DNA from 3 places in the Zobellella aerophila genome. Region 1 is predicted to be linked to each of the others. Evidence: predicted binding sites of a transcription regulator. Region 1 holds the regulator's gene; each other region holds the start of a gene.

Region 1 (10,718 bases):
CGTCAGTGAACGTATGGCTTCCCTCGGGGTTCGCCATGTGTACCAAGGCCAGGGCGACAAGTGGCACAGCTACCAGGCGCTGTTGGGTACCCTCAAACTGATGCCAAGCCAGGTGGCCTATATCGGCGATGATGTGGTCGACCTGCCGGTGATGCGGGACTGCAGCCTGGGGGTAGCGGTCAAGGATGCCCATCCTCTGGTCCTGCGGGATGCGGATTATATTACCCGTGTGGCGGGTGGATTCGGTGCCGTGCGCGAACTTTGCGATCTTATCCTCGCGGCTCAGGGCAAACTGGAGCAAGCCCAGGGCATGAGCGTATGAACCGGCAGACTTGGCTGTTTGCCGTGCTGCTGCTGTTCGCCCTGGTATGCTGGCAATGGCTCAGGCCCGCGCCCCCCAACTCCGGCCAGGATCAGAATTATCAGCCGGACTTTATCGCCAAGGACCTGAGCAGCCTGCAATACAATAACCTGGGCCTACCCTACCGGGGAATGAATGCGGAGCATGCGGAATACTACGGAGGCCTGGCCATGACCCTGCTGGAAAAACCTGTTATCTTGCTCTATTCCCCCGATGGCCGGCCCCAATGGCAATTGAGTGGTGATGAAGGCATTATCAATACCGACGACAACGCCATCCTGAGAAAGTCGGTGCTGGGCCAAAGCCTGCAAAGTGAGGCTCTGATTGACACCATTTCAACCGAATACCTGGAAATGGACTTTGTGCATAATCAGCTACGCTCAAATCAGGCAGTGATGCTGCGCGGCCCCGGATACCATACCCAGGGCCAGGGCTTGCTGGGCAGACTCGAACAACAAACCGTGGAATTATTAAATGGCACCCAGGCAACTTATAACCCTTAGCGTCACCGGCCTGCTGGCGCTGTCGCTTAACCTGGCTCAGGCCAAGGAATCCGATTTCAGCCAACAGGTTACCATAGACGCCGGCCACCAGCTGGTCGAGCTCTCTGACGACAAAGTCACCTTCAGCGACAAGGTAGTGGTCAAACAGGGCAGCATCGATGTTCGCGCCGATAAGCTGGTGGTGATCCGCAATGCCGAGGGGCTACAGTCCATGACCGCCTACGGCGCACCCGCCACCTATTCCCAAACCCTGGAAAATGGCCAGCCGGTGCGTGCCGAGGCGCGGGAAATTCATTACGACATCAAAGCCCGCACTATCACCCTGTTACGGGATGCCAAACTGAAACAACGGGACAACACCGTCAGCGGCCACCGCATCCGTTATCATATCGACAGGCAGCAGATGGAAGCCGAAGGTCAGGGCCAGCAAGGCAGGGTCACTACCGTCTTCCTGCCGGAGCAGGTAGAAGACCTAGAGAATAATACGGGTAAACAGGACTGAGCCATGGCGATACTGAAAGCACGGGGTTTACAAAAAAGCTATAAGGGACGCCAGGTGGTGGCCGATGTCAGCCTGACCGTCAACACCGGCCAGGTGGTCGGCTTGCTGGGCCCCAACGGCGCGGGGAAAACCACTTCCTTCTATATGATAGTGGGCCTGGTACAACGGGATGCAGGCAGCATTACCATAGATGACCAGGATATCAGCCATCAGCCCATGCATGTCCGGGCTCAGTCCGGAATCGGCTATTTGCCCCAGGAAGCATCGATCTTCCGTCGCCTGAGTGTGGCCGATAACCTGATGGCGGTTTTGGAAACCCGTCAGGATCTGGACAGCCCGAGCCGTAACGAAAAAATGGAACAATTGCTGGAAGAATTCAATATCACCCATATCCGGGACAGCCTGGGCATGAGCCTGTCCGGTGGGGAACGTCGACGGGTAGAAATTGCCCGGGCCCTGGCGGCCGATCCCCGTTTTATTTTATTGGATGAACCCTTCGCCGGTGTCGATCCCATTTCGGTTATCGACATCAAAAAAGTCATACTGCACCTGCGCGACCGGGGGCTCGGTGTGCTGATCACCGACCATAATGTCAGGGAGACCCTGGATGTCTGCGAACGCGCCTATATTGTGAGCCACGGACACCGGATTGCCGCCGGCACCCCTGCCGAAATTTTGAGTAATGAGCAGGTGAAAAAAGTCTACCTGGGTGACCAGTTCAGCCTCTGAATCGGCTCCGCACGGCACAATCGCGGCATAATTAACAAGGACTTACCGAACAGATGAAGCCAACACTCCAGTTACGTCTGGGTCAGCAGTTAACCATGACTCCCCAGTTGCAACAAGCCATCCGGCTGTTGCAACTCTCCAGCCTGGAACTGCAGCAGGAGATCCAGCAAGCCCTGGAGGCCAACCCCTTGCTGGAGCAGGAAGAGCCGGACACCATTGAGGTTGCGGAGCCCCGCCAGGATGACCAGATGGCCACGGACACCGCCATGGAGCAGAGCAAGCTGTCCGACGAACTCCCCACCGACAGCCAGTGGGACGATGTCTACAGCGCTTCCACCAGCGGCCCTGGCCCTGCACCGGACGGGGCCGAGGATATGGTATACCAGGGTGAAACCACCGAGACCCTGCAGGATTACCTGCTTTGGCAGATGCAACTGACCCCCTTCAGCGACACCGATCAGGCCATCGCCACCACCATTATCGACGCCATCGACGAGGCCGGTTACCTGACCATAGGTATTCAGGATATCTGTGACGCGGTTGCCGGCGATGAGCTGGACATTGAGCCGGAAGAGGTCGAAGCTGTATTAAAAAGGATCCAGCATTTTGATCCCATCGGCGTTGCCGCTCGTTCGGTACAGGAGTGTTTGTTGATCCAGCTTGAGCGCTTCCCGCCCGACACCCCCTGGTTACCCCAGACCCGGGAAGTCATTACCCAGCATATGGACCTGCTCGGTAACCGGGACTATCGCACCCTGCAGCGCAAGGCCAAACTGAAGGAAGAGGAGCTGCGCGCCGTGCTGGCCCTGATCCAACAGCTCGAACCCAGGCCCGGCAACAGCGTTCTCCAGAGCAGCTCTGAATACGTGATCCCCGATCTGGTGGTGACCAAGCGTCAGGGGCTCTGGACGGCTGAGCTGAATGCGGATGCCATGCCCAAGGTTAGATTGAACCAAACCTATGCCGCCATGGCCAAACACACTAAGGACAGTCGGGATAGCCAGTTTATCCGCAGTCATCTGCAAGACGCCAAGTGGTTCATCAAGAGTCTTGAAAGCAGAAATGAGACCCTGCTCAAGGTTGCCAATTGTATTGTGGAACAACAACAGGCATTCTTTGAACAGGGAGAGGAAGCCATGAAGCCCATGGTGCTGAATCATGTGGCCGAAGCCGTGGAGATGCATGAATCAACCATCTCCCGGGTGACCACCCAGAAATTCCTGCATACCCCCAGGGGCGTGTTTGAGCTGAAGTACTTTTTCTCCAGCCATGTAGGAACCGACGATGGTGGTGAATGTTCCTCCACCGCAATTCGTGCCCTGATCAAGAAGCTGGTCAGTGCAGAAAATCCGGCCAAGCCATTAAGCGACAGCAAAATCGCACAGTTGCTGGCCGAACAGGGGATACAAGTGGCCCGTCGAACCATCGCAAAGTACCGCGAGTCTCTGGCCATCCCCCCTTCCAATCAGCGTAAACGCCTGGTTTAAGGCAGACCAAGAAGGAAGACGTTATGCAAATAAACCTGACTGGACACCATGTAGAAATCACCGATGCACTACGTGACTATGTGAATAGCAAATTTACCAAGTTGGAACGTCACTTCGATCATATTACCAATGCGCACGTCATCCTTAACGTGGAAAAATTACAACAGATTGCCGAGGCCAAGCTGAATGTCAGCGGCGGAGAAGTGTTCGCCAATGCCCAGCATGAAAACATGTATGCGGCTATCGACGGCTTGATCGACAAGCTGGATCGCCAGATCATCAAACACAAAGAGAAGCTCAAAAAAATATAACCATGGAAGTCGCCGATATATTAAGCAGGGACTGCACCCGCAGTGCAGTTCCTTGTACAAGCAAGAAACGCGCCCTGGAAATCATCAGCGAGCTGGCCGCCCAACATCTGAACATCAACAGCCAACAGCTTTTTGACTGCCTGCTGGCCCGGGAAAAAATGGGTACCACCGGCATAGGTAATGGTATCGCCATTCCCCATGGCCGTATCGGCAATGAAAATAAGGCGACGGCGGTACTGCTGACCTTTGCCGAGTCGGTGGAGTTCGATGCCATCGACAACCAGCCGGTAGGGCTGGTTTTTGCGCTGCTGGTGCCGGAACAAGAATGTAAACAACACCTGAAAACCTTGTCGCTTATCGCCGAAAAGCTCAGTAATAAGCAGGTTTGCAAACAACTACGCCAGGCCACCAGCGACGATGAATTGTACCAAATCATGATTTCTGCCTGAGGAGCTGGTATGCAACTGGTTATCGTGAGTGGCCGCTCAGGCTCGGGTAAGACAGTCGCCCTGCGGGTACTGGAAGACCTAGGCTACTATTGCGTCGATAACCTGCCGGTTGAACTGCTGCCCGACCTGATCAACATGCGTCTGGCCCGTCCGGGTGAAGTGGCGGTTAGCATAGACGTGCGCAACCTGCCCGACAGCACCGAAAAGCTGGAGGCCTGTCTGGCCGAAATCAGATCGATGGCAGAGGTCAACCTCTCCAGTATTTTTATCGATGCGGAAAACAGCGTGCTGATCCGTCGTTTTGGCGACACCCGCCGTCTGCATCCCCTGTCCAGGGAGAGCCTGACTCTGGATGAAGCCATCCGGGAAGAAACCCACTTGCTTGCCCCCCTCTCTTCCGATGCGGATCTGCGCATCGATACCTCCAACCTGAGTATTCACGATCTGAGCGAGGTGATCCGTGAACGCGTGCTTGGCAAGAAGGAGCGCGAGCTAAACTGGGTATTCGAGTCGTTCGGTTATAAACACGGCGTCTCCAAGGATGCCGACTTTGTTTTTGACGCCCGTTTTCTACCCAACCCCCACTGGGTCGCCGAACTCAGGCCCTTTACCGGCAAGGATGAGCCGGTCGCCATCTATCTGGCCAGCCAACCCGAGGTGATGAAGTATCTGTGGCAGATAGAAAACCTGCTGCTCACCTGGATGCCTCATCTGGAACGCAATAACCGCAGCTATGTGACCGTCGCCATCGGTTGCACCGGCGGTCAGCACAGATCCGTCTACCTCGCCGAGCAGCTGGCGCAGTCCTTCAAAAGCATGGGAAAAAACGTGCAAGTCCGCCACCGTACATTGGAAAAACGCAATGCCGAAAATTGAACGGGATCTGGAAATCGTCAACAAACTGGGACTCCATGCCCGCGCCGCTGTTCAGCTGGTGCAATTAACGCAACAATTCGATGCCATCATCACCGTCTGCAATCAGGAAAAACAGGCCCCTGCCAACAGTGTCATGGGCCTGCTGATGTTGGAAACTGCCCAGGGCCATGCCATCCGGGTGGTAGTAGAAGGCCCGGAGGCCGAGGCGGCGATGGATGCCGTAGCCCGCCTGGTGGCAGATCGTTTTAACGAATCGGAATAAATAGGGTAAAATTCATATCCAATTGAATTCACCCACTAGGAGCCCCGGATGACTGAGCCCCTTGACCAGGAAAGGACAACGGATCAGCTGGAAACCATCGGCCGGGCCCTGGACAGCGGCATGTTCATCCATGTGCGGCGTATGCTGCAACAGATGCGTCCCGGCGACGTCGCCTGGCTGCTGGAATCCTCTCCCGCTCCCAGCCGTAAGGTCCTCTGGCAACTGGTCGACCCGGATGATTACGGCGAAATTCTGGAAGAGCTGTCGGAAGAAGTCCGGGACGGCATCATCCGGCTGATGGATCCGGAAAAGCTGGCCAACGCCCTGGAAGACATGGAGTCGGACGATCTGGCCTATGTGCTGCGAGATCTGCCCGAACGCCTGTATCGCCAGGTGCTGACCCAGATGGACGAGCAGGACCGGCTCAGGGCCGAGCAGGCCTTGTCCTACCCGGAAGACACCGCCGGCTCGATCATGAATACCGAATTCATCACCCTGCGAGCGGATGTCACCATCGACGTGGTGCTCCGCTACCTGCGCCTGCGCAACGAGTTGCCGGAAGGCACGGATACCCTCTATGTGGTGGACAAGGACAACCGCCTGCTGGGAGACATGTCACTCGCCAGCCTGGTGGTACAGGCTCCCGCCACCACGGTCGCCGAAGCCATGGATACCCAGGTCGAGGCCATCCCCCTGACCATGTCCGATGTCGAAGCCGCCAACCTGTTTGAGCGCCATGACTGGCTGTCGGCACCTGTGGTCGATGAGAACGGCATCCTGCTCGGCCGGATCACCATAGATGACGTGGTGGATATCATCAGGGAAGAAGGGGAGCACTCCATGATGGGCATGGCCAAAATGGACGTCGATGAAGACACCTTCGCTCCGGTACTGCCCAGCGCCAAACGCCGGACCATCTGGCTGACGGTGAATCTCTGCACCGCACTGATTGCAGCCAGTGTCTCCAACATGTTTGAAGCCACCCTCTCACAGCTGGCTACCCTGGCGATACTGATGACCATAGTCCCTTCCATGGGCGGCATCGCCGGCAACCAAACCCTGGCCCTGATGATCCGCGGCATGGCAGTCGGCCATATCAGTGACAGCAACGCCCGCTGGCTGCTGACCAAGGAAGCCCTGGTCGGCCTGATCAACGGCCTGATCTGGGCGCTGGCCATCGCCGTGGTGGTCAGCATCTGGAAAGACAGTATCGCCATCGGCCTGGTCATCGCAGCCGCCATGTTTATCAACCTGGCGGTGGCCGGCTTGGCCGGCGCTCTGATCCCGCTGGTGATGCGCCGCTTCAACATAGATCCCGCACTGGCCGGCTCCATGGCGCTGACCACCATTACCGATACCGTCGGCCTGTTGTCTTTCCTGGGACTGGCGACCCTGCTGCTGCTGAACTAATGCTTGGGACTTGGGACTTGGGACTTGGGACTTGGGACTTGGGACTTGGGACTTGGGACTTGGGACTTGGGAGCAGAGTTTGTCCTGCCAATCACCAATCACAAGTCCCTGATCACCGCCGTTACTGCCCCGCGATCTTCATCTGATCGATCAATACCGAGCCGGTCTGCAGGCTGGAGCGGGTTTCCACATCGGTACCGATGGCTTGAATGCCGGCGAACATCTCCTTCAGGTTGCCGGCGATGGTGATCTCTTCCACCGGGTAGGCAATTTCCCCCTTTTCCACCCAGAAGCCGGCGGCGCCACGGGAATAGTCACCATTCACTATGTTCACCCCCTGGCCCATCATCTCGGTCACCAGCAGGCCGGTATCCATCAGCTTCAGCAACTGTTCCAGGTTCTGGCCACTGCTGGCCACCTGCCAGTTATGGATGCCGCCGGCATGGCCGGTCACTTCCATGCCCAGCTTGCGGGCCGAATAACTGGTCAACAGATAGCTCTGCAATATCCCCTGTTCGATAATATTGCCGGCACGGGTGCGCACACCTTCATTATCGAAAGGCGAACTGGCCAACCCCTTATCGAGGTGAGGCTGCTCGCTGATGGTCAGCCACTCGGGGAAAATACGGCTGCCCAGGGCATCGAGCAGGAAAGAGGATTTACGGTACAGGCTGCCGCCGCTGATGGCCATCACCAAGTGGCCAAACAGACCGGATGCCACATCCGGGTGAAACAACACGGGCACCCGGGTGGTGCCTATCTTGCGGCCGCCCAAACGGCCCAGGGTACGAGTCACGGCTTCGTCGGCCACCTGTTCGGGAGTCCATAGATCGGCCAGGCTACGGGCCGATGTATAACCGTATTCGCGCTGCATATCCCCGTCTTGTTCACCGATCAGCACGCAACTCATGCCGAAGCGGGTACCGCTATAGCCCTTGATAAAACCATGGCTGTTGCCGTAGACCCTGGTCCCCAGGGTACTGGAGAAACTGGCACCGTCGGACTGTTTGATGCGCCCGTCCTGGCCCAGGGCATGGCGCTCGCAGCGCAGCGCCAGCTCGATGCCGAACTCGGGCTCCAGATCGGCGGGAAAACACATGGCCACCTCGGGCGCATCCCAGGCCAGATCCCCGGACTCGGCGATGCCGGCAAAGGGATCCGGAGAGGTATAGCGGGAAATATCCAGGGCGGCGGCGACCGTCTTGGCAATCGCCTCGGGCCGTAAATCAGAGGTGGATGCCGAACCTTTGCGGCCGTCCCGATAGACGGCGATACCAAGGGCGCCATCCTTATTGAATTCAATATTTTCCAGTTCGCCATTGCGGGTATTGATCGACAACCCCGTCTGTTTGCTGATCGACACTTCCGCACTGTCTGCCCCCAGCCGCTTGGCCGAGTCCAGTGCCTGCTCTACCGCCAGCTCCAGCTGGCGTTGCTCTGTTTGAATGTCTGCTGGGTTCATGATGATGATTTGTCGCTCCGTTATGGGGTTAGCATAACAGACCCCTGCGTCCCTTGGGAGAAGCTGGTAATATATATGTAAATGTCTGTTGTTACGGAAAGCCTATGCGCCACCATGATGAACACCCCGACCAGGACGACGAGATCGAATGGGTCAGTAAAAGCCAGATGAAACGGGAAATGCACGCCCTGCAGGAACTGGGCGAAGCCCTGATCAAGCTCAAACCGAGTGAACTGGCCAAGGTGCCGTTAGATGATGAGTTGCAGGACGCCATCGCCCTGGCGCACAAGCTGATCGGCCGGAAGGAAAGAGAGGGCCTGCGCCGCCACCTGCAGTATGTCGGCAAGCTGATGCGCAGCCGGGATGTGACCGCCATAGAGCAGTCCCTGGCGGCCTTCGATCACAAGAGCGCCACCGCCAACGCCCATTTTCACCGCCTCGAGCAATGGCGCGACCGCCTGGTCAAGGAAGGCGACAAGGGCGTCGATGCGCTGCTGGCCGAATATCAGCGACTGGACCGGCAGAAGTTACGTCAGCTGGCACGTCAGGCCCGCAAGGAACTGGCTGCCAACCTGCCCCCCAAGACCTACCGGGAGCTGTTTCAGTACCTGAAGCAAAACCTGGAGCCCTAACCCCAGGTTAAAACAACAACGGGAGCCTAGCTCCCGTTGTTAGTCTGGGTATATACGGAACCTCATATTAGAAGCACATGTCCGCAGGTTTCTTACCCATTTTTTTCAAGTTGGCACAATGACGGTTATCGATACCGTCACCCTCGCTCTGCACAACCATATCTTTAACAATCGGATTCTGGTTGGCAACTGTACTTGCCTGGACTGGCATTAAGATCAAACCCAGTACAGAGGCAAATGCAATAGAAAGTAGCGTTTTCATAATAAGCCTCCTCACACCGTTGCATAGAAAGCAACTGTATTAGTATGACCCATATATGCTCTCACTAATTACAGAAAAAGCCTTTTTCGTTCTGGTTGATAATTAACCACTACTGGGTGCCGCCGACCGTCAATTGATCCAGCTTCAGGGTCGGCTGCCCGACCCCGACCGGGACGCTCTGGCCATCCTTGCCGCATACCCCGACACCTGCATCCAGTGCCAGATCATTGCCTACCATGGACACCTGGCTCATGGCCTCGGGACCATTGCCGATCAGGGTGGCTCCCTTGATCGGTGCGGTCAGCTTGCCGTCTTCGATCAAATAGGCCTCAGACGCCGAAAACACGAAACGTCCGGAAGTAATATCGACCTGGCCACCGCCGAAATTGGGCGCATAAATCCCCCGTTTGACACTCCTGATAATCTCTTCGGGGGGGGTCTCCCCCGGCAGCATATAGGTATTGGTCATCCGCGGCATAGGCAGGTGGGCGTAGGACTCCCGCCGGCCATTACCGGTGGGCGCCGTCTTCATCAGGCGGGCATTCAGTTTATCCTGCATATAGCCCTTGAGGATGCCGTTTTCGATCAACACATTATAGCCGGATGCGGTACCCTCATCGTCGATCGTCAGCGAGCCCCGGCGATTGGGCAGGGTACCGTCGTCCACTATGGTGCACAGGGGGGACGCCACTTTTTCGCCGATGCGGCCGGAATACGCGGATGAACCCTTGCGATTGAAATCCCCCTCCAGGCCATGCCCTACCGCCTCGTGCAGCAGGACCCCCGGCCAGCCGGCCCCCAGCACCACCGGCATGGTGCCGGCCGGGGCATCCACCGCCTCCAGGTTGACCAGGGCCTGGCGAATCGCCTCCTTGACATAACCCATGGCCCTCGGCTGACCGTCCACCTCTTCCAGGAAGAAATCATAGCCGACCCGACCGCCGCCGCCGCTGCCGCCCCGTTCCCGACGGCCATTACGCTCGGCCAGTACCGAGCAGTTCAGTCGCACCAGGGGGCGCAAATCCGTAGCCAGGGTGCCATCTGTCGCCAATACCAGCACCTCTTCGTAGACCCCGGATATTGAGGCTATGACCTGGGTCACCGCCGGTTCCAGGCTGCGGGCATAGGCGTCCATCTGCTGCAGCAGGGCAATCTTCTGCTCCCGGGCCAGGCTGTCGAGGGGATTGATCCCCAGATAACGGGGCTCAACCCCAACCTGGCTGCCCAACTTGAAGTGTCGGTTGCCACCCCGTTCGGCAATGCTTCTGGCGGCACTCACCGCCTGGCTGAGGGCCGAGGCAGTCAGCTCATCGGAGTAGGCAAAGCCGGTCTTTTCTCCGCTGACGGCGCGTACCCCGACCCCCTGCTCTATGTTGTAACTGCCGTCTTTGACGATGCCGTCTTCTAATACCCAGGATTCATGAACACTGTTCTGAAAATACAGATCGGCAAAATCGATATCGTGACGGCAC
Region 2 (10,718 bases), on a different contig from region 1:
GAAATCACCCCCAGATCCTGCAAAATGTCTTCCGCCGCTATGGTTTCCTTGCGGATGCGGGAATCGGCGAAAGCCACATCCTCGGGAATATGGGGATCCAGGTGATGGCATACCATCAGCATGTCCAGGTGTTCGTCCACGGTATTGACCGTATAGGGTCGGGTCGGGTTGGTGGAGGACGGCAACACATTGGACAGGCTGCAGGCCTTGAGGATATCCGGCGCATGGCCGCCGCCGGCCCCTTCCGTATGGTAGGTGTGGATGGTGCGCCCCTTGAACGCCGCCAGGGTGTCTTCCACAAAGCCGGATTCGTTGAGGGTGTCGGTGTGAATGGCGATTTGAACATCGTACTCTTCCGCCACCAACAGGCAGCAATCGATGGCCGCCGGCGTGGTGCCCCAATCCTCGTGCAGCTTCAATCCCATGGCGCCGGCATCCAGCTGTTCCCGCAGAGCCTCCGGCAAACTGGCGTTGCCCTTGCCGAGAAAACCGAAGTTCATCGGCAGCTGATCGGTGGCCTGCAGCATGCGGGCGATATGCCAGGCGCCCGGCGTGCAGGTGGTGGCCTTGCTGCCGGTGGCCGGCCCGGTGCCACCGCCGATCATGGTGGTAATACCGGAGCAGATGGCTTCTTCCACCTGCTGCGGACAGATGTAATGGATATGCGAGTCCACCCCGCCGGCAGTCAAGATCATGCCTTCACCAGCGATCACTTCGGTGTTCGGACCGATGTTGATGGTGACGCCGTCCTGGATATCCGGGTTGCCTGCCTTGCCGATGGCGGCGATGCGACCGCCCTTGATGCCGATATCGGCCTTAACGATGCCCCAGTGATCGAGAATAAGGGCATTGGTTACCACCGTATCCAGGGTCTCGGCATCGCCCAGCTGGCTCTGGCCCATGCCGTCGCGGATCACCTTGCCGCCGCCGAACTTCACTTCTTCGCCATAGCAGGTGTAATCCTGCTCCACCTGGATCCACAGATCCGTGTCCGCCAGCCGTACCCGATCGCCGGTGGTGGGGCCGAACATCTCCGCATAGGCGGCACGACTCATGTTATTCAACCTGCTCTCCCAGTGGCCCCATCACCTCTCCCCGAAAACCATACACCCGGCGTTTGCCGCCCAGCGCCACCAGCTGCACGGAGCGGCTCTGGCCCGGCTCGAAGCGTACCGCGGTGCCGGCGGCGATATCCAGGCGAAAACCGAGGGCCTGCGCTCTATCCAGGCTGAGCGCCGGATTGACCTCGGCGAAGTGATAGTGCGAGCCCACCTGTATCGGCCGATCACCGGTATTGGCCACCACCAGGGTACGCCGCTCGCGGCCGGTGTTGAGCTCGATATCGCCCGCGGCTAGTTGAATTTCTCCCGGTATCATAAGGCCTCCTATTGAATGGGATCGTGCAGGGTGACCAGCTTGGTGCCGTCGGGAAAGGTTGCCTCCACCTGCACTTCCTTCACCAGTTCAGGCACGCCGTCCATCACTTGCTCCCGGGTCAGCCAGTTGCGGCCGCTGCCCATCAGCTCAGCCACGGTACGGCCGTCCCGGGCACCCTCCATGATGGCGGCGGACAAATAGGCGACCGACTCGGGATAATTCAGCTTCAGGCCCCGCGCCAGCCGGCGCTCGGCCAGCAGGCCGGCGGTAAACAGCAGCAGCTTGTCCTTTTCTCTTGGACTCAGTTCCATCTTACTCTCCTCAGGTCAACCAAATACGCGGGATGCAAGCCGGCCGTGCCAGCACGGCCGGCCTGATCAAGGCCCAGGCCCGCCACAGACCGCCCCGGCAGGCACTCATATCAGAGCCCAGGTAACGCACCAGCAGCACACCCAGTCGCTCGGTCACAGTAAAATCAGGCGTGGGCAGGACCTCTCTGAGCTGCATGATCAGTTCATCACCCAACCCAGGGCCCGAGGCCAGCAGGGTACCGAACACACAATGACCAGCCAGGCCCACCCGGCTGTGCCGCAAAGAGTCACCGCCTTCCAGCTGCAGCCGTTCGTTCAACAGCAGGCGGCCATCGCGCCATAAGCGGATGGCCTGGCTCAGGCGACCGGCATCAAAGGTTTCTCCAGCGGCAGGACGGCCCAGGCAAACCAGATCCCAGCCGATAAAACGGGCATCTCCACTCAGCTCAATACGGGTATCCAGCACAGCATTGGCATCGCGATAGACGATGGTTTCCTGGGGCAGCCACTCACATCCGGCGTTATCCGCCAGCTGTAAAAACACCGACTGGCCCTGCGCCACGCCGTCGCTGTCGCGTCCGTAGATCTTGCCGGCGGAGGGGGTGGTCAGCAGGCTCTGGCTCCCGGCGCCCGCATGAACACTAATGGCCAGTCGATCACCGGAGACTAGGCCACCGGGTGGGTGCAACACATAGAGGTGGCAGACCCCCCCTTCCGGATAGAAAGGCCGCTGAATACGCAAGGGACCGGCAAACTCCAACCCCTTGAGCCGGGTACGCTCGCGGTCCGCCTCCAACCGCATATCCAGTCGGGCTAACCAGCTACGCTGCTGGCCGTACCCGCGGATCTGGGCAGCAGCTTCCGTTATACGGGCAGGGATTGGGATCATAAAGGCGGTTCTACATCAAATATTCTGTATACAATGCTCTACATAATTCGTGCCAATATTAAAAAGTTAAACTATATTAACAGCTTATATATTTATCGTGGATAAGTGAGAGCACCTGCCCTGGAGGATTCGGCGTTGTTTCCCCATGTTGGTGCAAGCAGGAATGCAGGCAATCCAAGATGGTGCATAGCTCATAAGCTGATGCCCGGAGTGGCCTTCCAACTGGCGGAAATAAAAAAGGCCCCCATACCGAGCATGGGAGCCAAAACTTACGGACTTACGCTTTGCTATATCAGACTTCGACTTGCAGTTTTACGGTCTGCGCCGGCTTGGCGATGGGTTTCATCAGCAGGGTGTAACCCACCACGCTCACCGTCAGGCCGACAAAGAACGCCAGATCCATAAAAACAACGCTGGCCAGGAAAGACAGCCCGTACACCAGGAAGGCACGCAGGTTGTAGTTGTTCTGGTAAACAAAGGGTCCTTTGGGGTCATAGAAATCGTTCACGTCCAGCTGACCCTGGCGCAGCAGATAGAAGTCGGCCAGCATGATACCGGCCACCGGTCCCAGCAGGCCCGAGGTGATCACGCTGAACCACAGCAGGTTATCGGCAAATACCCAGGGCATCATCAGCAGGCCGATGGCACCGGAAATGGCCACTCCCTGGGCAAAGTTCAACCGGGGGAAGACGTTCATCAGGATCAGCGCGGACGGCATCAGGTTGGCCGCGGTGTTGGTGGACCACTGGGCGAAAGCGATGGTCAGCATGCTCAGGAGCAGCACGATGGGCGAACTCATGGAGTTGGTCACGATCTCGATAGGATCCCAGGTACCGGTCAGGATACCGCCTATCATGCCCACCATCAGGATACCGGAGCCGATCACGATCAGGCCGGTGATCTGGGCAAAAAAAGGCTTGCGGTTACGGATAAAGAAATTGTTGCTGCTGTGGTCGCGGGAACGCTCCAGCTTGCGGGTCATATCCGGGCTGTTCAGGCCCATGGTGATCCAGATGCCGGCTATCGCCATCACCGCGAACCAGAAGGAGCCGTTATCCAGGGAAGGTGCGGCCAGCACGTCACCTATGGTGGCGTTGTTGGTTTTCAGCAACCAGAAGGTCACCAGACCGATCAGTATGGTCAGCGCCGGAATGGCGACCCAGTCGAACTTGGCCATGGCTTTCATGCCGTAAATCGCGTTGACCACCTGCAAAACCCCGAAGACCAGGATGAGGATGGTGGTGTTGGAATAACCAATCCACATTTCCAGCACCTTGCCGATGGCCACCGCCGCGACCCAGGTCTGGAAGCCAAACCAGAAACAGGCGGGAATGGCGCGGAAGGCCGCCGGTATTTTCGCCCCCTGATAACCGAAGCAGGAGCGGATATAAACGGTAAAGGGAATGCCATAGCGGATACCGATATCGCCGGCCAGGATCAGGATAGTGGTGACGATGGCATAGGCGGCCAGTATGGCGCCGATAATGGTCCAGGGAGACAACCCCGGGTACAGCTGGGCCCCCATGGTAAAGGCACCCATGTTGATGGTCATCCCCGCCCAGAGCATGGTGAAGTCCCAGATATTGATATCCCGGTCCTTGTCCGTAGACGGCATTAGCTCGGGGTTGTTCATTTCATGTGCAGCCATGGGTTACATCTCCCTGTTGGTGTGCTGCGACAATTGTTACCGAACCTTAGGTTCGATTGACAAATTGCCAAGGTTGTTGTGAAAAAATCAGGTTTAATAAAACAAAAATAACAAAACCGTGTGAACAAACTTACTAGATTATCGTTAACGATGTTATAAATTTTGTTCATGATTAACATTTTTGTGATTAAGGTCACAAAAATAAAATAATCAACTTATTGCCTACAATTACCGTCAATTAATTTAATTGATATATAAATCAATAAGATAACTAGCAGCCAGCAGAGGGGTGGTCTCAACAAAGATCAGGGCTTACTCGCCTTAATGGCAAGTGCCAGGCGGATAGGCAATGGAAGGAGAGGAGCAATACGGAGCCAAGCGGGATGAAACCAGCCGAGTATGCGAGCATCCCGGGCTAGAACTATCATGCTCCCGGGATACAGGCTGGCGAACAGGGCAATGCCATCGCCTCAGTTGATGACGAATAACGCCATAAATTCGTTGACCGGGGTGGCTTCCAGTCGTTTTTGATCGAGGCACAGACTCAGGATCTGCCGGCAATGTCCTTCGGGAAAACGGGTCTGCAGGTTGCGCATAAACTTGCGTTCCAGCACCGGAATGCCCTCGTCACGACGGCGCCGGTGACCGATGGGGTATTCCACCTCCACCTTCTCTGTGCTGGTGCCATCCTTGAAGAAGATCTGGATGGCATTGGCGATGGCGCGCTTGTCGGCCTGCAGGTATTCTGCGCTGTAGCGCGGTTCTTCCACTACCTCCATCTTGTCACGCAGTAGGTCGATGCGGGCGTCTCCCAGATGGAAGCTGTCTTCATAGTGCTCGGCCACCAGGTCACCATAGAGCAAGGGCACGGCTACCATGTATTGCAGGCAGTGATCCCGGTCGGCCGGGTTGGCCAGGGCGCCCACCTTGGAGATGATCCGCACTGCCGACTCATGGGTGTGGATCCGGATGCGGTCTATGTCGTCGATGCGGCCTTTCACCTGCGGATAGAGATGCACGGCACATTCGACCGCGGTCTGGGCATGAAACTCGGCCGGGAAGCTGATTTTGAACAGCACGTTTTCCATCACATAGCTGGCCAGGGGCTGCTTGACCTTGAACGCCTCCCCCTTGAACAGCACGTCATAAAATCCCCATTTGGGAGCGGTAAGCACCGAAGGCAGACCCATCTCTCCCTTCATGGTGATCATCGCCAGGCGCACGGCGCGGGCGGTGGCGTCCCCCGCCGCCCAGGACTTGCGCGAACCGGCGTTGGGGGCATGGCGATAGGTGCGCAGCGAGCAGCCGTCGACCCAGGCCTGGGACAGGGCATCGACTATCTGCTCACGATTGCCGCCGAGCATGCGGGTAACCACGGCGGTGGACGCTACCCGCACCAGCAGCACATGATCCAGACCCACCCGGTTGAAGCTGTTTTCCAATGCCAGGACCCCCTGGATCTCGTGGGCCTTGATCATGGCGGTCAGCACCTCTTTCATGGTCAGCGGCGGCCTGCCCCGGGCCACCGCCACCCGACTCAGGTAGTCGGCAGTGGCCAGGATACCGCCCAGGTTGTCGGAGGGATGCCCCCATTCGGCGGCCAACCAAGTGTCGTTAAAATCCAGCCAGCGGATGATACAACCGATATTGAAGGCGGCGGTCACCGGATCCAGTTCGTGAGAGGTACCGGGCACCCGGGCACCGTGCCGTACCGTGGTGCCGGGCACCAGGGGTCCTAAGTGCTTGGTGCACTCGGGGAAACGCAAGGCCAGCAGGCCGCAGCCGAGGGTATCCATCAGGCAGTGGCGGGCGGTATTGTAGGCCTCGGTGGAAGCAATGTCCGCATTGACCACATAGTCGGCGATAGCCACCAGCAGCTGATCCGGCTCGGGCCTCTGGTTCAGATCGAAATTGGCACTCATCTCGGTATCCTTTTAATTTGCACTGGGATTGGGGATTGGCATTCGAGCTCCCAATCCCAGGTTCCCAACCACGGCTCCTAGCGCTTCTCTATCGGCAGCCAGTCCTGGTGGCCCGGTCCCACGTAATCGGCGGTGGGACGGATGATGCGATTATGGGCGCGCTGCTCCATGATATGTGCGGTCCAGCCGGTGACCCGGCTCATCACAAAAATAGGCGTAAACAGCTTGGTGGGTATACCCATGAAGTGATAGGCGCAGGCATGATAAAAGTCGGCATTGGCGAACAGTTTTTTCTCCCGCCACATCACCTCTTCCACCCGCTCCGATACCGGGTAAAGTACCCGATCGCCCACCGCCTGCCCCAGCTGTTTGGCCAGGGGCTTGATCAGGGCATTGCGCGGATCTTTCACCCTGTAGACCGCATGGCCAAAGCCCATAACCTTTTCCTTGCGCTTGAGCATCTCCAGCAGCTCGGTCTCGGCCTGCTCGGGGCTGCTCCACCGTTCTATCATGGCCATGGCCGCCTCGTTGGCGCCGCCGTGCAGGGGGCCGCGCAAGGTACCGATGGCGGCGGTGACCGCCGAATGCAGGTCGGTCAGGGTGGAGGAACATACCCGGGCGGCGAAGGTAGAGGCATTGAATTCGTGTTCAGCATAGAGGGTAAGCGAGCAGTGCATCACCTTGACATCCAGCTCGGGCGGATACTGGCCACGCAACATATGCAGGAAGTGGCCTCCTAGGCTGTCATCATCGAGCGCGGTCTCGATACGCACGCCGTCATGGGTGTAGCGATACCAATAGCAGAGGATAGCCGGCAACAGCGCCAGCAGGCGCTCGGCCGCGTCCTGCTGCTCACTGAATTTAAGCTCGGTTTCCAGGTTGCCGAGCATGGAGCAGCCGGTGCGCAGCACGTCCATGGGGTGCGCCGAGGCAGGAACCTGCTCCAGCACGGTGCGCAGCGCCGCCGGCAGGCCGCGGTTGGCCCGTAGCCTGGATTTGAACGCCGTCAGTTCGCCCTGGTTGGGCAAATTGCCTTTCAGCAGCAAAAACGCCACTTCTTCAAACTGGGCCTTAGCCGCCAGATCTTCGATGTCGTAGCCGCGATAGGCCAGGCCCGAGCCGGATTGCGCTACGGTGCAGAGCGCAGTTTGACCGGCGGTCTGGCCGCGCAGTCCTTCTGAATTACTCATCTTTTCCTCCTTGGGCAAACAGGGCATCCAACTTGGCTTCATAGCAATGATAGTCGAGGGTCTGGTAGAGCTGTTCACGGGTTTGCATCTGCTCGAGCAGCCCGCTCTGCTCGCCTTCACTCAGAATATGACGATAGACGGTTTCGGCAGCCCGGCTCATGGCGCGAAAGGCCGACAGCGGATAAAGCACCATGGCCACCCCGACGGCCTTGAGCTCCCTCTGGCTGAATAATGGGGTCTTGCCGAACTCGGTGATGTTGGCGAGCACCGGCACCTTGACCGCATCGCAGAAAAGACGGTATTGCTCCAGGCTTTCCATCGCCTCGGGGAAGATCATATCGGCTCCAGCCTCGACACAGGCCTGGGCCCGCGCCACGGCGCTGGCCATGCCCTCCACCGCCAGTGCGTCGGTGCGCGCCATGATGGCAAAGCGGGAGTCGGAGCGGGCATCCACCGCCGCCTTTATCCTGTCCACCATCTCCGCCTGGCTCACGATCGCCTTGTTGGGCCTGTGCCCGCAACGCTTCTGGGCCACCTGATCTTCGATATGGATGGCGGCGACACCGGCCCGCTCCATTTCCCTGACCGTACGGGCGATATTAAAGGCTCCGCCGAAACCGGTATCCACATCCACCAGCAACGGCAGGTCGCAGGCCCCGGTAATGCGCCGGGCATCTTCCAGCACCTCACCCAGGCTGGTGATGCCCAGATCCGGCAGGCCGAAAGAGGCATTGGCCACCCCGGCCCCGGACAGGTACAGGGCTTGGTGCCCGGCCTGGCCGGCCTGCATGGCGCTGTAGGCATTGATGGCCCCGACGATGGGCAGTGGCCGGGTGTTTTTCAGCGCTTGGAACAAACTGTGCTTCATTGCATTTCCTCCTGAAATTGCACCAGCAGGTGCCGACGGCTGCGGGCCACATGGCGACGCATCAGCAGTTCCGCCAGCTCGCCATCCCCCTGCAGCACCGCATCGAGGATCTGGCGGTGTTCGAGCAGCGCCTGCCGGGGATCTGAATGGCGGTATGAGAGCCGATGGCGGTACATGCGCAGCAGCTGGTAAAGCTCATCACCCAACAAGCTGACCAACATGCGGTTGTGGCTGGCCTTGAACAGCAGATAATGGAAGTCCTCCTCCCCTTGCTGACGCTGGTATTCCTCCTGACTGTCGACAAATTGCTGATGCTGCGCCAGCAAACGGGTCAGTGCGTCGGCCTCGGCCGGGGTAATGGCCATGGCAGCCAAGCGGCAGGCCATGCCTTCCAGGGCTTCCCGGACCGCAAACAGCTCGGTCAACCCCTCGGGCGTCAGCGAGACCACCCGTGCCCCCTGACGGGGTAATCGCTCCACCAAACCCAGCCCTTCCAGCCGCAGCAGGGCTTCACGTACCGAGCCCCGGCCCACCTCGAAGCGGCGCGCCAGCTCGGGTTCGGACAACTTGGTGCCCGGCGTCAGCTCGCCGTTGACCACGGCTTCCACCAGCCTGGGGGTAAGATCTTCACTCAAGACAGCCATATACCTTGTCGACAAAAATTAACAACGCACCTTTAAAGTAGCAGGTGATTCGTAAATAAAAACAATATTTGTCGACAAAAATGCCGACCCACTCGAGTAATGGATCAGCATCTCCTGTAGGAGGCACGACTCCGGGCCGATAGTGGGAACACCGACCTCGGGAAGATGAACTGTGCCATATCTCATCGCGGTGTGGTCGCCGCCCCCACACGGGATAAAAGGGAAGGAATGAAAATACGGATGGCGGGATGCCGAGGCAGCCGGAAAGTAGCAAGCCGGCACAGGCCTCCACCCCTGGACCGGGGGGAGGCCGATATTAGCGCATCAGGTTATCCTGATCGGTCTGTGGCAGGATCAAGGGCCGAGCCTTTAAATACTGGGTCATCAGGATCGCGGCCGCCGGGCGGGTCATATGATAGCCCTGCCCCAGATCACAGCCCAATTGCTTGAGGACACGGAGATGGTTTTCCTCCTCTATGCCTTCTGCTGTCACCTTCATACCCAGGTTATGGGCCAGCTCGATGATGGTCTTCACTAGGCTGACGGCCCTGGGATCGGTCGGCAGATCCTGAACGAAGGATTTGTCTATCTTCAACTTGTTCACCGGCAACTGGCGCAGATGGCTGAAAGAAGAATAACCGGTGCCAAAGTCATCCAGAGCGATGCCCACCCCGAGTTCGCGCAATGATGCCAGGGTTTCCAGGGAAGAAGCGGTGTCCCACAGGCTGGTGTCCTCGGTGATTTCCAGCACCAGGCTGTCGGCCGGTATCTCCGTTGCCGCCAGGGTCTTCTCCACCGTATTGGCCAACCGGCCACCGGCGAAGATGTTGGGGCTGACGTTAACGTTCACCTTGAGCTGGGTAAATCCCTCCTTATGCCAGTACGCAAGCTGCCGGCAGGCTGTGTTCAGCACCCACTCGTTCAGCTGCTGGGCCAGGCCGTGCTGTTCGGCCACCAGGATGACCTCCAACGGATTGACGCGGCCATAATCCGAGGGTTGCCAACGCAACAGGGCCTCGACCGCCTCGATTTCCAGCGAGTCCAGCCTGAAGATCGGCTGGTAATGCAGGCACAGCTGGTCGGATTCCAGGGCCGCTTTCAGCGCCACCGCCAGCCGCTGGCGACGCAACCGCTGTTCATCCATGTCTGTGGTAAACAGCCGGGCCGAGCCACTTTTGACGGTTTTTGCGTAATACATAGCCGTATCCGCATGGCCGAGCAGGTCGACAACTTCATGGCCATGATCGGGATAGATACTGGTGCCGATGCTGGCGAACGGCGTCAAGTGTCCCCCTTTCATCTGTGCTTCCCGACTCAGGGTATGTCGCAGTCGAAGCGCCATCTGCAAGGCATCATCAGGGCCACCCACCCGCTCCTGGACCACGATAAACTCGTCACCGCCGATACGGGCTATGGTACCAGCATTGTTAACACAACGGTGCAGCCGTTCAGCCACGATACACAGCAGTTGATCTCCGGTTTCATGGCCGAGTCCGTCATTGATCTCCTTGAAATTGTTAAGATCTATCATATGCACGGCCAACTTGCCTTGTTCCCGCTTGGCCCTGTCGATCGCCAGCTCCATCTGCTGGTAGAAGTGTGTGCGATTGGGCAGGCCGGTCAACGCATCATGGTAAGCCAGGTGGCGGTTGCGCCGGTTTTCCCGATAGAGCAGGAACAGCATCAGGCCGCCGCTCAGCAACAAGCCCCCCAGGTAACCGAGGGAGTGGACCCTAAGGTTATGGGTGACATCAAGCTGGCGCCAGGGATCGATACCCGAGAAACTGTTGACGTTGAAATCCCGCGCCTGCTGGCGAAAGGGGGCCAGCTCCTGCTGTATCGCCCTGATACCTTCGATATCACCGGCCT
Region 3 (10,718 bases), on a different contig from region 1:
CTGCTACCGGTGGGCTGGATGCTGCCGGCCTTGGCGGCCGGCCTGATCCTGAGCCAGCTGGTACACAAGACGGTCAACGCCCGTTTCCTGCGTCAGTTCGTGCTGGTGTTTGCCTTGGGCTCGGGCATCTTAGTGTTGTTGCAATAACCCGGAGGTGCCGTGCCCTGTCGGGCACGATCAGCCTATCCAGAGACAGAGCCAGAAGGAGTCCTGCTGCTATTGTCGTTCGGCGCTGGCCGTCAGCAGCGCGGCTTTTTCCCCGGCGCTGATAAAGGCCATGGCCAGGGCGTTTTCCTGGCATAGGCGGGTCTGAGCCGGGGTCAGCCCGGCCCTGACGGCGGCGATCTGGTATTCATGGCGCAGTTCAATGCCTTCTACCGCCGGGTCGTCGGTATTCAGGCAGACCGGTATGCCGAGCTCCAGGAAGCGGTGTATTGGATGGCTGCTCAGCTCGGCCACCGTGCTGGTCTGCAGGTTGGAGGTCAGGCAGGATTCGATGCCGATACGTTGTTCGGCCAGGTAGCTCAACAGAGCGGGATCCTGCACGGCGTTGACCCCGTGGCCGATACGCTCGGCGCCAAGCGACCGGATGGCTTGCCAGATGCTGGCGGCGCCGGCGGCTTCGCCCGCATGGACGGTGATGCGCAGGCCCGCCTCCCGCACCCGCCTGAAATGATCGTTGAACAGTTCGCCGGGAAAGCCCAGCTCGTCACCGGCCAGGTCCATCGCCACCAGCCTGTCTTTGTGGGCTAGGCAGGCGGCCAGCTCCCGCTCGCAGGCGTCCTGGCCGAAGGTACGGCTCATGATGCCAATCAGCTTGACCGGTATGCCGAAATCCCGGCTGCCGGCGGCCACGCCATCGATCACCGCCTCTACCACCCCCTGCGGATCCAGACCGTGGCTCATGGCCATATAGGCCGGGCTGAATCTGAGCTCGGCATAATCGATGCCGGCGCTTTGCAGATCTTCGACATTTTCGAAGGCGACCCGGCGGCAGGCATCGTAGTCGCCCAGCACTTTGACGCCCCAGTCCAGCTTGCTGAGGAAAGACACCAGATCCGGGGCATTGTCCACTACCTGCACATGGGGTCTGAGTCCGGCCAGTTCGGTGGCCGGCAGCATCATGTCGAAGGCGCGCCCCAGCTCCAGTATGGTGGCGGCCCGAATGTTGCCGTCCAGGTGGCGGTGCAGATCGAGCAGGGGCAGGCTTGGGTCTATCATGGTGTTTTCCTTAATCGTTGCAGTCTCCGCTAGATGTTAGTCCTCGACCAGGCTGTCGTCACCATGCAATTCTTTTAACTTGCGGGTCAGGGTGTTGCGCCCCCAGCCCAGCAGGCGGGCGGCTTCCTGTTTATGGCCCTGGCTGTGGCTCAGGGCGCAGTCCAGCAGGATGCGCTCAAATTCCGGCTGCACATCGGCCAGCAGATCCTGCTGGCCCTTGGCCAGCGCCTGTTCGGCCCATTCTTTCAGGGACTGGCGCCAGTCATAGCCGGTGCCGTCCCGTTCTTTTTCTCGCTCTTTGTGCATCAACTCGGGGGGCAGATCGGCGATCAGCACTTCCTGGCCGGACGCCATCACCGTCAGCCAGCGGCAGACATTTTCCAGCTGACGTACATTGCCCGGCCAGGACAGGGTTTGCAGATAGGCCTGGGTATCCGGATGCAGGCTTTTGGCCTCTACCGACAGCTCCTTGGCCGCCCGGGCCAGGAAATGCCGGGCCAGCTTGGGGATGTCTTCCCGCCTGTCCTTCAGCGCTGGCATATGCACCCGGATCACGTTCAACCGGTGGAACAGGTCTTCCCGGAAATCCCCGGCCTCCACCTTCTGTTCCAGATCCTGGTGGGTGGCGGCGATGATACGCACATCCACCTTGATCGGCTGATGGCCGCCGACCCGATAAAACTGGCCATCTGCCAGCACCCGCAGCAGCCGGGTCTGGATATCGAGCGGCATATCGCCGATTTCATCGAGGAACAGGGTGCCGCCGTCGGCCTGCTCGAAACGGCCCTGACGCACGCTGTTGGCACCGGTAAAGGCGCCTTTTTCATGGCCGAACAGCTCGGATTCGATCAAGTCTTTGGGGATGGCCGCCATATTGAGGGCGATAAACGGATTACGCGCGCGCGGGCTGTGCTTGTGCAGGGCGTGGGCGACCAGCTCCTTGCCGGTCCCGCTCTGGCCGTTGATCAGCACGGAGATGGAGGAGCGGGCCAGCCGGCCTATGGCCCGGAATACCTCCTGCATGGCCTGGGCTTCGCCGATGATCTCCGGGGCATTGACGGCCTCCTGCTCGACGACCTTGCCCTTGGACTTGCTCTCCTTGAGATGGGCCACGGCGCGCTGCACCAGGGCGACCGCATCGTCGATATCGAAGGGCTTGGGCAGATACTCGAAGGCGCCATGCTGATAGGCGCTGACCGCGCTGTCCAGATCCGAGTGGGCCGTCATGATGATGATCGGCAGCTGGGGGGCCTGACGGTGGATGGCATTGAGCAGTTCCAGGCCATCCATGCCGCCCATGCGGATATCGGAGATCACCACGCTGGGCCGGCCCTGAGGCAGGGCCGCCAGCACGCTCTCGCCATCTTCAAAACTGTGGCAACGAAAACCGGCCTGACCCAGGGCCCGTTCCAGTACCCAACGGATTGAGCTGTCGTCGTCCACTATCCATACCAGTTCAGCCATAAGTCCTCCTATCGTCGTAGCGGCAGATAGATTATAAATTCGGTGTGCCCCGGCCGGCTCTGGCATTCGATGCGGCCCTGGTGCTGATGGATCAGATCCTGGGCAATCGACAGGCCAAGCCCGGTACCGCCTTCCCGGCCGGTCACCATGGGATAGAAGAGGGTGTCCCGCAGTTGCTCGGGAATACCGGGGCCGTCGTCGATGATGCGGATTTCCGCCGCCAGCCGGTAGCGACGCCCCTGCAGCATTACCTGGAAGGCGGTGCGGGTGCGGATTTGGATCTGCCCCCGGCCGGCCAGGGCCTCGACCGCGTTGCGCACTATGTTGAGTATGGCCTGCTGCAATTGCTCGGGATCCATTTCAAAGTCGGGGATGCTGGGGTCATAGTCGCGGCCGATGTGGATTTCCTGGGGGATCTCCATGGCCACCAGCTGCCGGACCTGCTCCAGCACCGAATGCAGATTGGTGACCTGACGCAGCCCCGGTCGCTGAGGCCCCAGCAGCCTGTCTACCAGGTTCCGCAACCGGTCGGCCTGGGCGATGATCAGCTGGGTGAATTCTTTCAATTCTTCCTGCGCCAGCTCCCGCTCCAGCAACTGGGCCGCGCCGCGCAGGCCGCCCAGCGGGTTCTTGATTTCATGGGCCAGGCCGCGCACCAGCTCCCGCGCCGCCTGCTGCTGGGCCCGCTGCTGCAGTTCCTGGCTGATTTTCTTTTGCTGATCGATCAGGCGCAGTTCGATCAGGGCCAGGGTATTACCCTCGAGAATAAACGGCGAGACGGTCACATCGACCCAACGGGGGGCGCCGTCGATCACCAACTGCACCTCGCTGTCGGTAAAACCCTGCTCGGTCTCGATGCAACGCTTGATACGCCGGGTATCCAGGGAAATATCCTCGACCAGATGATCAAGATAGGCCTCCTGCAGCCGGCGTTGGCTCAGGGTCAACAACTGCTCGGCGGCGGTATTGGCAAAACAGACCGACAAGCTGCCGTCGACCACCAGCACGGCGGTCAGCAGGTTATCGATAATCGCTTTGGTGGTGATTTGGGATCCCAACACCTTGCCCTCTCAATGGTGGTTGCACCAACATGGTGCATTTATTCTAACCGGCTCGGATGCGGTCTGCAGCCTTATGGTGCGTCCTGGCTGGCCTGCTCGACCCGAGCCCGGTGTAGGTAGAAGGTTATGGTAGAAGATTCTGCAAGAAACTTGCCGTCTTTATCGAGCAGCTTGAAAAAAGCCTGGTATTGCTCCTCCGCCAGGTTTTCCAGGGTCAGGCTGGTGCAGTTACTGACCCGGACGGCGGCCTGGCCATCCAGCCACAGCTCCAGTTGATAGTGTTCCGGTAGCGGGTCGAGGAGGGCGGTCAGGCGGACCCTGTCCTGGTGTTCGAAGAGGGTGTCACCATCTCTCGGATGGCCGAAGCTAACCTGGTAGTTGGTAATGGGCAGGGGCGGAGCCGCGGCCATGGGCGAGGAGTCGTCGGCGGCGGGCATGGTTGCCGGTGGCAGGCTGTCCGGGACAGGCACTACAGGGTTCACCGGGGCGGTCTTGGCGTCCGGGTGGGGGCGTTCGGAAGCATGGCCGACCCCGCTGTCATCGACCCGCTGGTACAGGGGGTCGGCCGCCGCCGGCAGGCTCAGCAGCAGGGGTAACAAGCAGTATTTCATCACAGCCCCCAAAGGCTTGAGCATGTTCTAAGCATAGTGAACGGCATCGGTGAGATAAATAAATCTTGTACAAAAAATTAGCAAGAATATAATTAGCATGCTAACTATATTGGAGCTGAGATGAATACATTGGGTATGACCCTGGCCTATATCGTGCGTCAGTGGCGCTGGGTGAATGACGAACGGCTTAAACCGCTCGGCCTGACCCAAAGCCGCTGGATCACCCTCTACCACCTGAGATTGAAAGACGGTGTGTTGCAGACCCAGCTGGCTCGCTGTGTCGGGGTGGAAAATCCGACCCTGGTACGCACCCTGGACGGGCTGGAGGCGGCAGGCCTGATCGAGCGCCGCCCCTGTCCCGATGACAGACGCGCCAAAACAGTGCATCTCACCGAGCAGGCCACGCCCCTGCTGGTGCAGATGGAAAAAGTACTGGACGACAGCAGGCAGCAGATATTGACGGGCCTGAGTGAACAGGATTTACAGCATTTCAGTCGGGTGATGGAGCAAATCAAGGATAACCTGCAGCACATCAGCGGCCATTCCCACTTATCAAGCTGAGGTAATCATGACTCCAGAACAAAGTTTCAGCCGCTGGGTCAGGGGGGCGCTGCTCGCCTTCTTCCTGCTCTTTGCCTATTTTATTCTCGCCGACAACTATATGCCGATGACGCCCCAGGCCCAGGTTCAGCGCTTTGTGGCACCGGTTGCGGCTCGGGTGGCCGGCCAGGTGAGCCGGGTATATGTAGAGAATAATCAGCACGTCGAGGCGGGCACCCTGCTGTTTGAGGTGGATGACAGCGACTATCGGCTGGCCGAGCAGCAGGCCGAACTCAAGCTGGCGCTGGCCAGGGTGGAGCAGGGGCGCTTAGGGGCGGCCCGGCAGGCCGCCGAAGCGACCCTGCAGCAGGAGCGGATCCAGGCGGATGAACTGTCGCGGGAGGCCAGGCGGGTCGGCCGCCTGCACCGGCAGGGGCATATGTCGGTGCAGCAGCGGGAACAGGCGGCCAGCCGGGCGGAGCAGGCGCAGAGCCGGCTGCGGGCCATCGAAGCCCGGCTGGGCGAGACGGTGCAGGCGGGCAAGGCGGGCGAGGTGCAGTTGCGGCAGGCGGAAAATGCCCTCAGCCAGGCCCGGCTGGCCCTGTCCCGCACCCGGGTGCGGGCCGAGGTGTCCGGGAAGATCGGCAACCTGCAGTTGCAGGAGGGCACCTATACCCAGGTCGGTCAGCCGTTGCTGGCGCTGGTGTCGGACCAGGCCTGGGTGACGGCGGATCTGCGGGAAAAAAGCCTGCGTCATGTGGCCGGGGGCACGCCGGTCGATATCGTCTTCGATGCCTTGCCCGGGCAGATCTTCAGCGGTCGGATCAGCAATATCGACAGTGGGGTGCGCGACGGCCAGCAGCTGGCCGACGGCCGGCTGGCGCAGCCGGCCAACTCGGATCGCTGGGTGCGTGACGCCCAGCGGCTGCGCACCCATATCCGCCTGGAGCAGGACTGGCCGCCGCTGGCCACCGGTGCCAAGGCCACGGTGCAGCTGTATCCCAGCGATAACCTGTTGTTGCGTGGGCTGGGCAGGATGCAGGCCTGGTTGGTCAGTCAGCTGCGCTATCTGTACTAGGAGGCGGCATGGAGCTGAGTGAAGATCGGCTGCGACTCTGCCTGCGGGTTGCCATCGGCAGTACCGCCGGCATGCTGCTGGCCAAGGGGATGAACTGGAACTTCGGGGTGTTCTTTACCGTCTACCCCATGTTGCTGCTGGGCATGGTGCCGGTGCTCAACCGTTTGGTGGCGTTGCAGTTTATCGGCTCGTCCCTGCTTACTTCCCTGGAGATCATGCTCCTGCCCGGGCTGCTGAGCCACTGGCCGCCGGCCTATACGGTGGCGGTGTTCGTGTTGTTCCTGGCGCGCTTCTTTTTAATGGCCAAGGGGCCGCTGATGCTGTTCGGGGCCACGGGCTGCGTCAGCCTCAGTATCATGCTGCACTTTGCCAGCTATCGGCAGTTCGATCTGATGGATATGGCGATGAGCAATATCACCGCCTCGGTGCTGGCGGTGGCGGTGGCCTATCTGCTCTATGCCCTGCTGCCCAATACCGAGCCACCCCAGGCGCGGGCCTTGCCGGAGAAGGGCGCCAGCCTGATCCGCCACCAGGCGCTGTTGGGAGCCATAGTGGCGACCTTGAGTTTCGTGGTCTTCCAGACGGTGGATCTGGCCGACTCGTTGTCGGCTCAGGTGGCCACCGTGCTCGTCCTGTTCCCCATGAGCTTTGCCGGGTCGGTACAGTCGGGCCGGCAGCGCTGCACAGGTACCCTGCTGGGTTGTGGTCTGGGCATGCTGTTCCAGCTGCTGCTCTATGACCATTACCATCACTTGTTGTTGCTGATGCCGGCGTTCTGGGTTTGCGCCATGCTGTTTGCCCGTGTGCACGCCAAGGAGGGCTTGCCCGGGGTCGGTTTCGCGGGATTGACCACCATAGGTATTCTGTTTGGTCAGTATGTCACGCCGGAGCACGATCTGGTGTACAGCGCCCTGTACCGGATGAGTTCACTGACGGTGGCCGTACTGCTGACCCTGTGCTGCGTCTATCTGGTGCACAGGCTGCTGAACCTGTTTCCCGCCACCAGGTGCTGTGAGCGGGAAGTGTTTAAGCCTGCCAGCCCGGCTGTTTGAATTGACGAAGAGAAAGGCAACAGGGCACCTCCGCCGATAAGCCGCAAGCGGCGGTATCCAAGGCTCGGACCAAAGAAAAGGGCCCGGTTTCCCGGGCCCTTTGACTTCCAGCTTCCAGCCTGTGGCTGTTGGCTTTATACGGAATAGTACAGATCGAATTCCAGCGGATGAACAGCCATGTTGATCATCTCGGCTTCCTTGCGCTTGTACTTGATGTAGGAGTCGATCAGGTCGTCGGTGAACACGCCGCCACGGGTCAGGAACTCGCGATCCTTGTCCAGGCAGTCCAGGGCGTTGTCCAGAGAAACGGCCACGGTCGGGATCTCGGCGGCTTCTTCCGGCGGCAGGTCGTACAGATCCTTGTCCATGGCATCGCCCGGGTGGATCTTGTTCTGGATACCGTCCAGGCCGGCCATCAGCAGCGCGGCGAAGCACAGGTAAGGGTTGGCGGCCGGATCCGGGAAGCGGGTCTCGATGCGACGGGCCTTGGGTGAGCTGACCAGCGGGATACGGATGGAAGCGGAACGGTTACGGGCGGAGTAGGCCAGCATCACCGGGGCTTCGAAGCCGGGCACCAGACGCTTGTAGGAGTTGGTGGACGGGTTGGTGATGGCGTTCAGGGCACGGGCGTGCTTGATGATACCGCCGATGTAGAACAGCGCCATTTCTGACAGGCCGCCGTACAGGTCGCCGGAGAACAGGTTTTCACCGTTCTTGGCCAGGGACTGGTGCACGTGCATGCCTGAGCCGTTGTCGCCTACCAGCGGCTTGGGCATGAAGGTCGCGGTCTTGTTGAACGCGTGGGCGACGTTGTGAACGACGTACTTGTAGATCTGGATCTCGTCCGCTTTCAGGGTCAGGGTATTGAATTTACAAGCAATTTCATTCTGACCTGCGGTGGCCACCTCATGGTGGTGGGCTTCAACCACCAGACCCATTTCTTCCATGATCAGACACATGGCGGAGCGGATGTCGTGGGAGGAGTCAACCGGGGCAACCGGGAAATAACCACCTTTCACGCCGGGCCTGTGGCCCTTGTTGCCTTCTTCGTAGTCGCGGCCAGAGTTCCATTTGGCTTCCACATCGTCGATCTTGAAGAAGCTGCCGGACATGTCGGTGCTGAAGCGCACGTCATCGAACATGAAGAATTCGGGTTCCGGGCCGATCAGCACGGTGTCGGCGATGCCGGTGGATACCAGGTATTCTTCGGCGCGGCGGGCGATGGAGCGCGGGTCACGGTCGTAACCCTGCATGGTGCTGGGCTCGAGCACGTCGCAGCGGATGTTCAGGGTGGCATCTTCGGTGAAGGGGTCCATCACCGCGGTAGAGGCGTCAGGCATCAGCACCATGTCAGACTCATGGATGGTTTTCCAGGCGGTCATGGAAGAACCATCGAACATCTTGCCGTCTTCGAAGAAATCTTCATTGATCTGGTTGACCGGCAAGGTAACGTGCTGCTCTTTACCTTTGATATCGGTAAAACGCAGATCGATGAATTTGACATCGTGTTCTTTGATCATAGCCATTACGTTTTCAGCTGACATCTGTGTCGACCTCCAAAATTAATTATCCTAGGGTCTGATGAGCAAATTCATCAGTTGCCAAAATATAAAGCGAAAACCATGCCAGATCGTCAACCCGTTGTCACACAGGGATTTTAACCTCAGGCACAGGCCAGAATATGCCGGCATTGCACCACTGTGGTGCATTCCTGGATCTTTTTGGTGCAAATGCCCGCTGGCAATGGCCATCATGGTGCATTCTGGCCCGCTTGAACAGTCGTTGCACAGTAATTTTCAAATCTGCTAGGCAGATCATCGGTGGCCGAGTAAAATGACCGACCATTTTTTATCCACCCCGGTATTTTTGAGGCAGGAATGTTAGACAACTTACGTAATATCGCCATCATTGCCCACGTTGACCATGGCAAGACCACCCTGGTAGACAAGCTGCTGCAGCAGTCAGGCACGCTGGAGTCACGCGGTGAAGCCGAAGAGCGGGTCATGGACTCCAACGATATAGAGCGGGAGCGCGGCATTACCATTCTTGCCAAGAACACCGCCATTCGCTGGACTTCTCCCGAAGGCCAGGACTACCGCATCAACATCGTGGACACCCCGGGCCATGCCGACTTCGGTGGCGAAGTCGAGCGGGTCATGTCCATGGTAGACTCGGTGCTGCTGCTGGTCGATGCCCAGGAAGGTCCCATGCCGCAAACCCGCTTCGTGACCCAGAAGGCGTTTGCCCAGGGCCTGAAGCCGATCGTGGTGATCAACAAGGTGGACAAGCCCGGTGCCCGTCCCGACTGGGTAATGGACCAGGTGTTCGATTTGTTCGACAACCTGGGCGCCACCGATGACCAGCTGGACTTCCAGGTGGTCTACGCTTCCGGCCTGAACGGCTGGGCTTCTCTCGACGCCGATACCCCGGCCGAGGACATGACCGCCCTGTTCCAGACCATAGTGGATCAGGTGCCGGTACCCGATGCCGACATCGAAGGCCCCCTGCAGATGCAGATCTCCCAGCTCGATTACTCCTCCTATGTGGGTGTTATCGGCGTCGGCCGTATCAAGCGCGGTACCGTCAAGGTGAACCAGCAGGTTACCGTGATCGGTGCCGACGGCAAGACCCGTAACGGCAAGATTGGCCAGGTCATGGGTTACCTGGGCCTCAAGCGCCATGAAGTCACCGAAGGCAATGCCGGCGATATCGTGGCCATCACCGGCCTGGGCGAGCTGAAGATCTCCGATACCGTCTGTGCCCAGGGCGCGGTAGAAGCCCTGCCGCCGCTGTCGGTCGATGAACCGACTGTGACCATGACCTTCCAGGTTAATACCTCACCCTTCGCCGGCCAGGACGGCAAGTACGTCACCTCCCGTAATATCCTCGAGCGCCTGACCCAGGAGCTGGTGCACAACGTGGCCCTGCGCGTGGAAGAAACTGGTGATCCCGATAAGTTCCGCGTTTCCGGCCGGGGCGAGCTGCACCTGGGGATCCTGATCGAGAACATGCGTCGCGAAGGCTTCGAATTGGCGGTGTCCCGTCCCGAGGTTATCCTGAAGGAAGAAGACGGCGTCAAGATGGAGCCCTTCGAAACTCTGACCGTGGACGTGGAAGAAAACAGCCAGGGTTCGGTGATGGAAAAACTGGGCGAGCGCAAGGCCGAAATGACCAACATGGTTCCGGATGGCAAGGGTCGGGTGCGTATCGACTTTATGGTTCCTGCCCGTGGCCTGATCGGTTTCCAGACCGAGTTCATGACCATGACTTCCGGCTCCGGCCTGATGTACCACACCTTCGATCATTATGGTCCGCATAAGGGCGGCAACATCGGCCAGCGTAACAACGGTGTGCTGATCTCCAACGGCAAGGGCAAGGCCCTTGCCTATGCCCTGTTCAACCTGCAGGAGCGTGGCCGTCTGTTTATCGAGCATGCCACCGAGGTGTACGAAGGCATGGTGATCGGTATCCACAACCGTTCCAACGACCTGACCGTCAACTGTCTGAAAGGCAAGCAGCTGACCAACATCCGTGCCGCCGGTACTGATGAAGCGCTGACCCTGGTGCCGCCGATCAAGATGACCCTGGAGCAGGCGCTGGAATTCATCGATGACGATGAACTGGTGGAAGTCACTCCCAACCATATCCGTATCCGCAAGCGTCTGCTGACCGAGAACGATCGCAAACGCGC

Evidence for each region. Region 1 encodes sigma-54, which starts transcription at its own class of promoters, with help from an activator protein. Its sites were predicted from a motif close to TGGCACNGTTTTNGCTT; they were not measured.
Region 2: a site for sigma-54 is predicted at 2,616-2,632, ahead of ABD806_RS05395 (urease accessory protein UreD). Genes of this name have one in related genera too.
Region 3: a site for sigma-54 is predicted at 8,639-8,655, ahead of glnA (glutamate--ammonia ligase). Genes of this name have one in related genera too.

Annotation. Positions count from the first base shown of each region.
Region 1 is NZ_BAABCX010000002.1:777,022-787,739, forward strand. It holds gene kdsC (3-deoxy-manno-octulosonate-8-phosphatase KdsC) at 1-322, shown strand, start outside; gene lptC (LPS export ABC transporter periplasmic protein LptC) at 319-864, shown strand; gene lptA (lipopolysaccharide transport periplasmic protein LptA) at 836-1,366, shown strand; gene lptB (LPS export ABC transporter ATP-binding protein) at 1,370-2,095, shown strand; gene ABD806_RS11275 (RNA polymerase factor sigma-54) at 2,149-3,582, shown strand; gene hpf (ribosome hibernation promoting factor) at 3,606-3,893, shown strand; gene ptsN (PTS IIA-like nitrogen regulatory protein PtsN) at 3,896-4,342, shown strand; gene rapZ (RNase adapter RapZ) at 4,352-5,218, shown strand; gene ABD806_RS11295 (HPr family phosphocarrier protein) at 5,205-5,480, shown strand; gene mgtE (magnesium transporter) at 5,529-6,890, shown strand; gene pmbA (metalloprotease PmbA) at 7,012-8,352, opposite strand; gene yjgA (ribosome biogenesis factor YjgA) at 8,457-8,984, shown strand; gene ABD806_RS11315 (hypothetical protein) at 9,052-9,246, opposite strand; gene tldD (metalloprotease TldD) at 9,356-10,718, opposite strand, start outside.
Region 2 is NZ_BAABCX010000001.1:1,162,580-1,173,297, forward strand. It holds gene ureC (urease subunit alpha) at 1-1,055, opposite strand, end outside; gene ABD806_RS05385 (urease subunit beta) at 1,057-1,377, opposite strand; gene ABD806_RS05390 (urease subunit gamma) at 1,386-1,688, opposite strand; gene ABD806_RS05395 (urease accessory protein UreD) at 1,699-2,577, opposite strand; gene ABD806_RS05400 (cytosine permease) at 2,870-4,225, opposite strand; gene ABD806_RS05405 (bifunctional 2-methylcitrate dehydratase/aconitate hydratase) at 4,696-6,147, opposite strand; gene prpC (bifunctional 2-methylcitrate synthase/citrate synthase) at 6,225-7,337, opposite strand; gene prpB (methylisocitrate lyase) at 7,330-8,205, opposite strand; gene ABD806_RS05420 (GntR family transcriptional regulator) at 8,202-8,840, opposite strand; gene ABD806_RS05425 (putative bifunctional diguanylate cyclase/phosphodiesterase) at 9,166-10,718, opposite strand, start outside.
Region 3 is NZ_BAABCX010000003.1:72,853-83,570, forward strand. It holds gene ABD806_RS11845 (sulfite exporter TauE/SafE family protein) at 1-147, shown strand, start outside; gene add (adenosine deaminase) at 217-1,221, opposite strand; gene glnG (nitrogen regulation protein NR(I)) at 1,258-2,685, opposite strand; gene glnL (nitrogen regulation protein NR(II)) at 2,694-3,746, opposite strand; gene ABD806_RS11865 (DUF4124 domain-containing protein) at 3,818-4,357, opposite strand; gene slyA (transcriptional regulator SlyA) at 4,478-4,918, shown strand; gene ABD806_RS11875 (HlyD family secretion protein) at 4,926-5,975, shown strand; gene ABD806_RS11880 (DUF2955 domain-containing protein) at 5,984-7,027, shown strand; gene glnA (glutamate--ammonia ligase) at 7,162-8,571, opposite strand; gene typA (translational GTPase TypA) at 8,905-10,718, shown strand, end outside.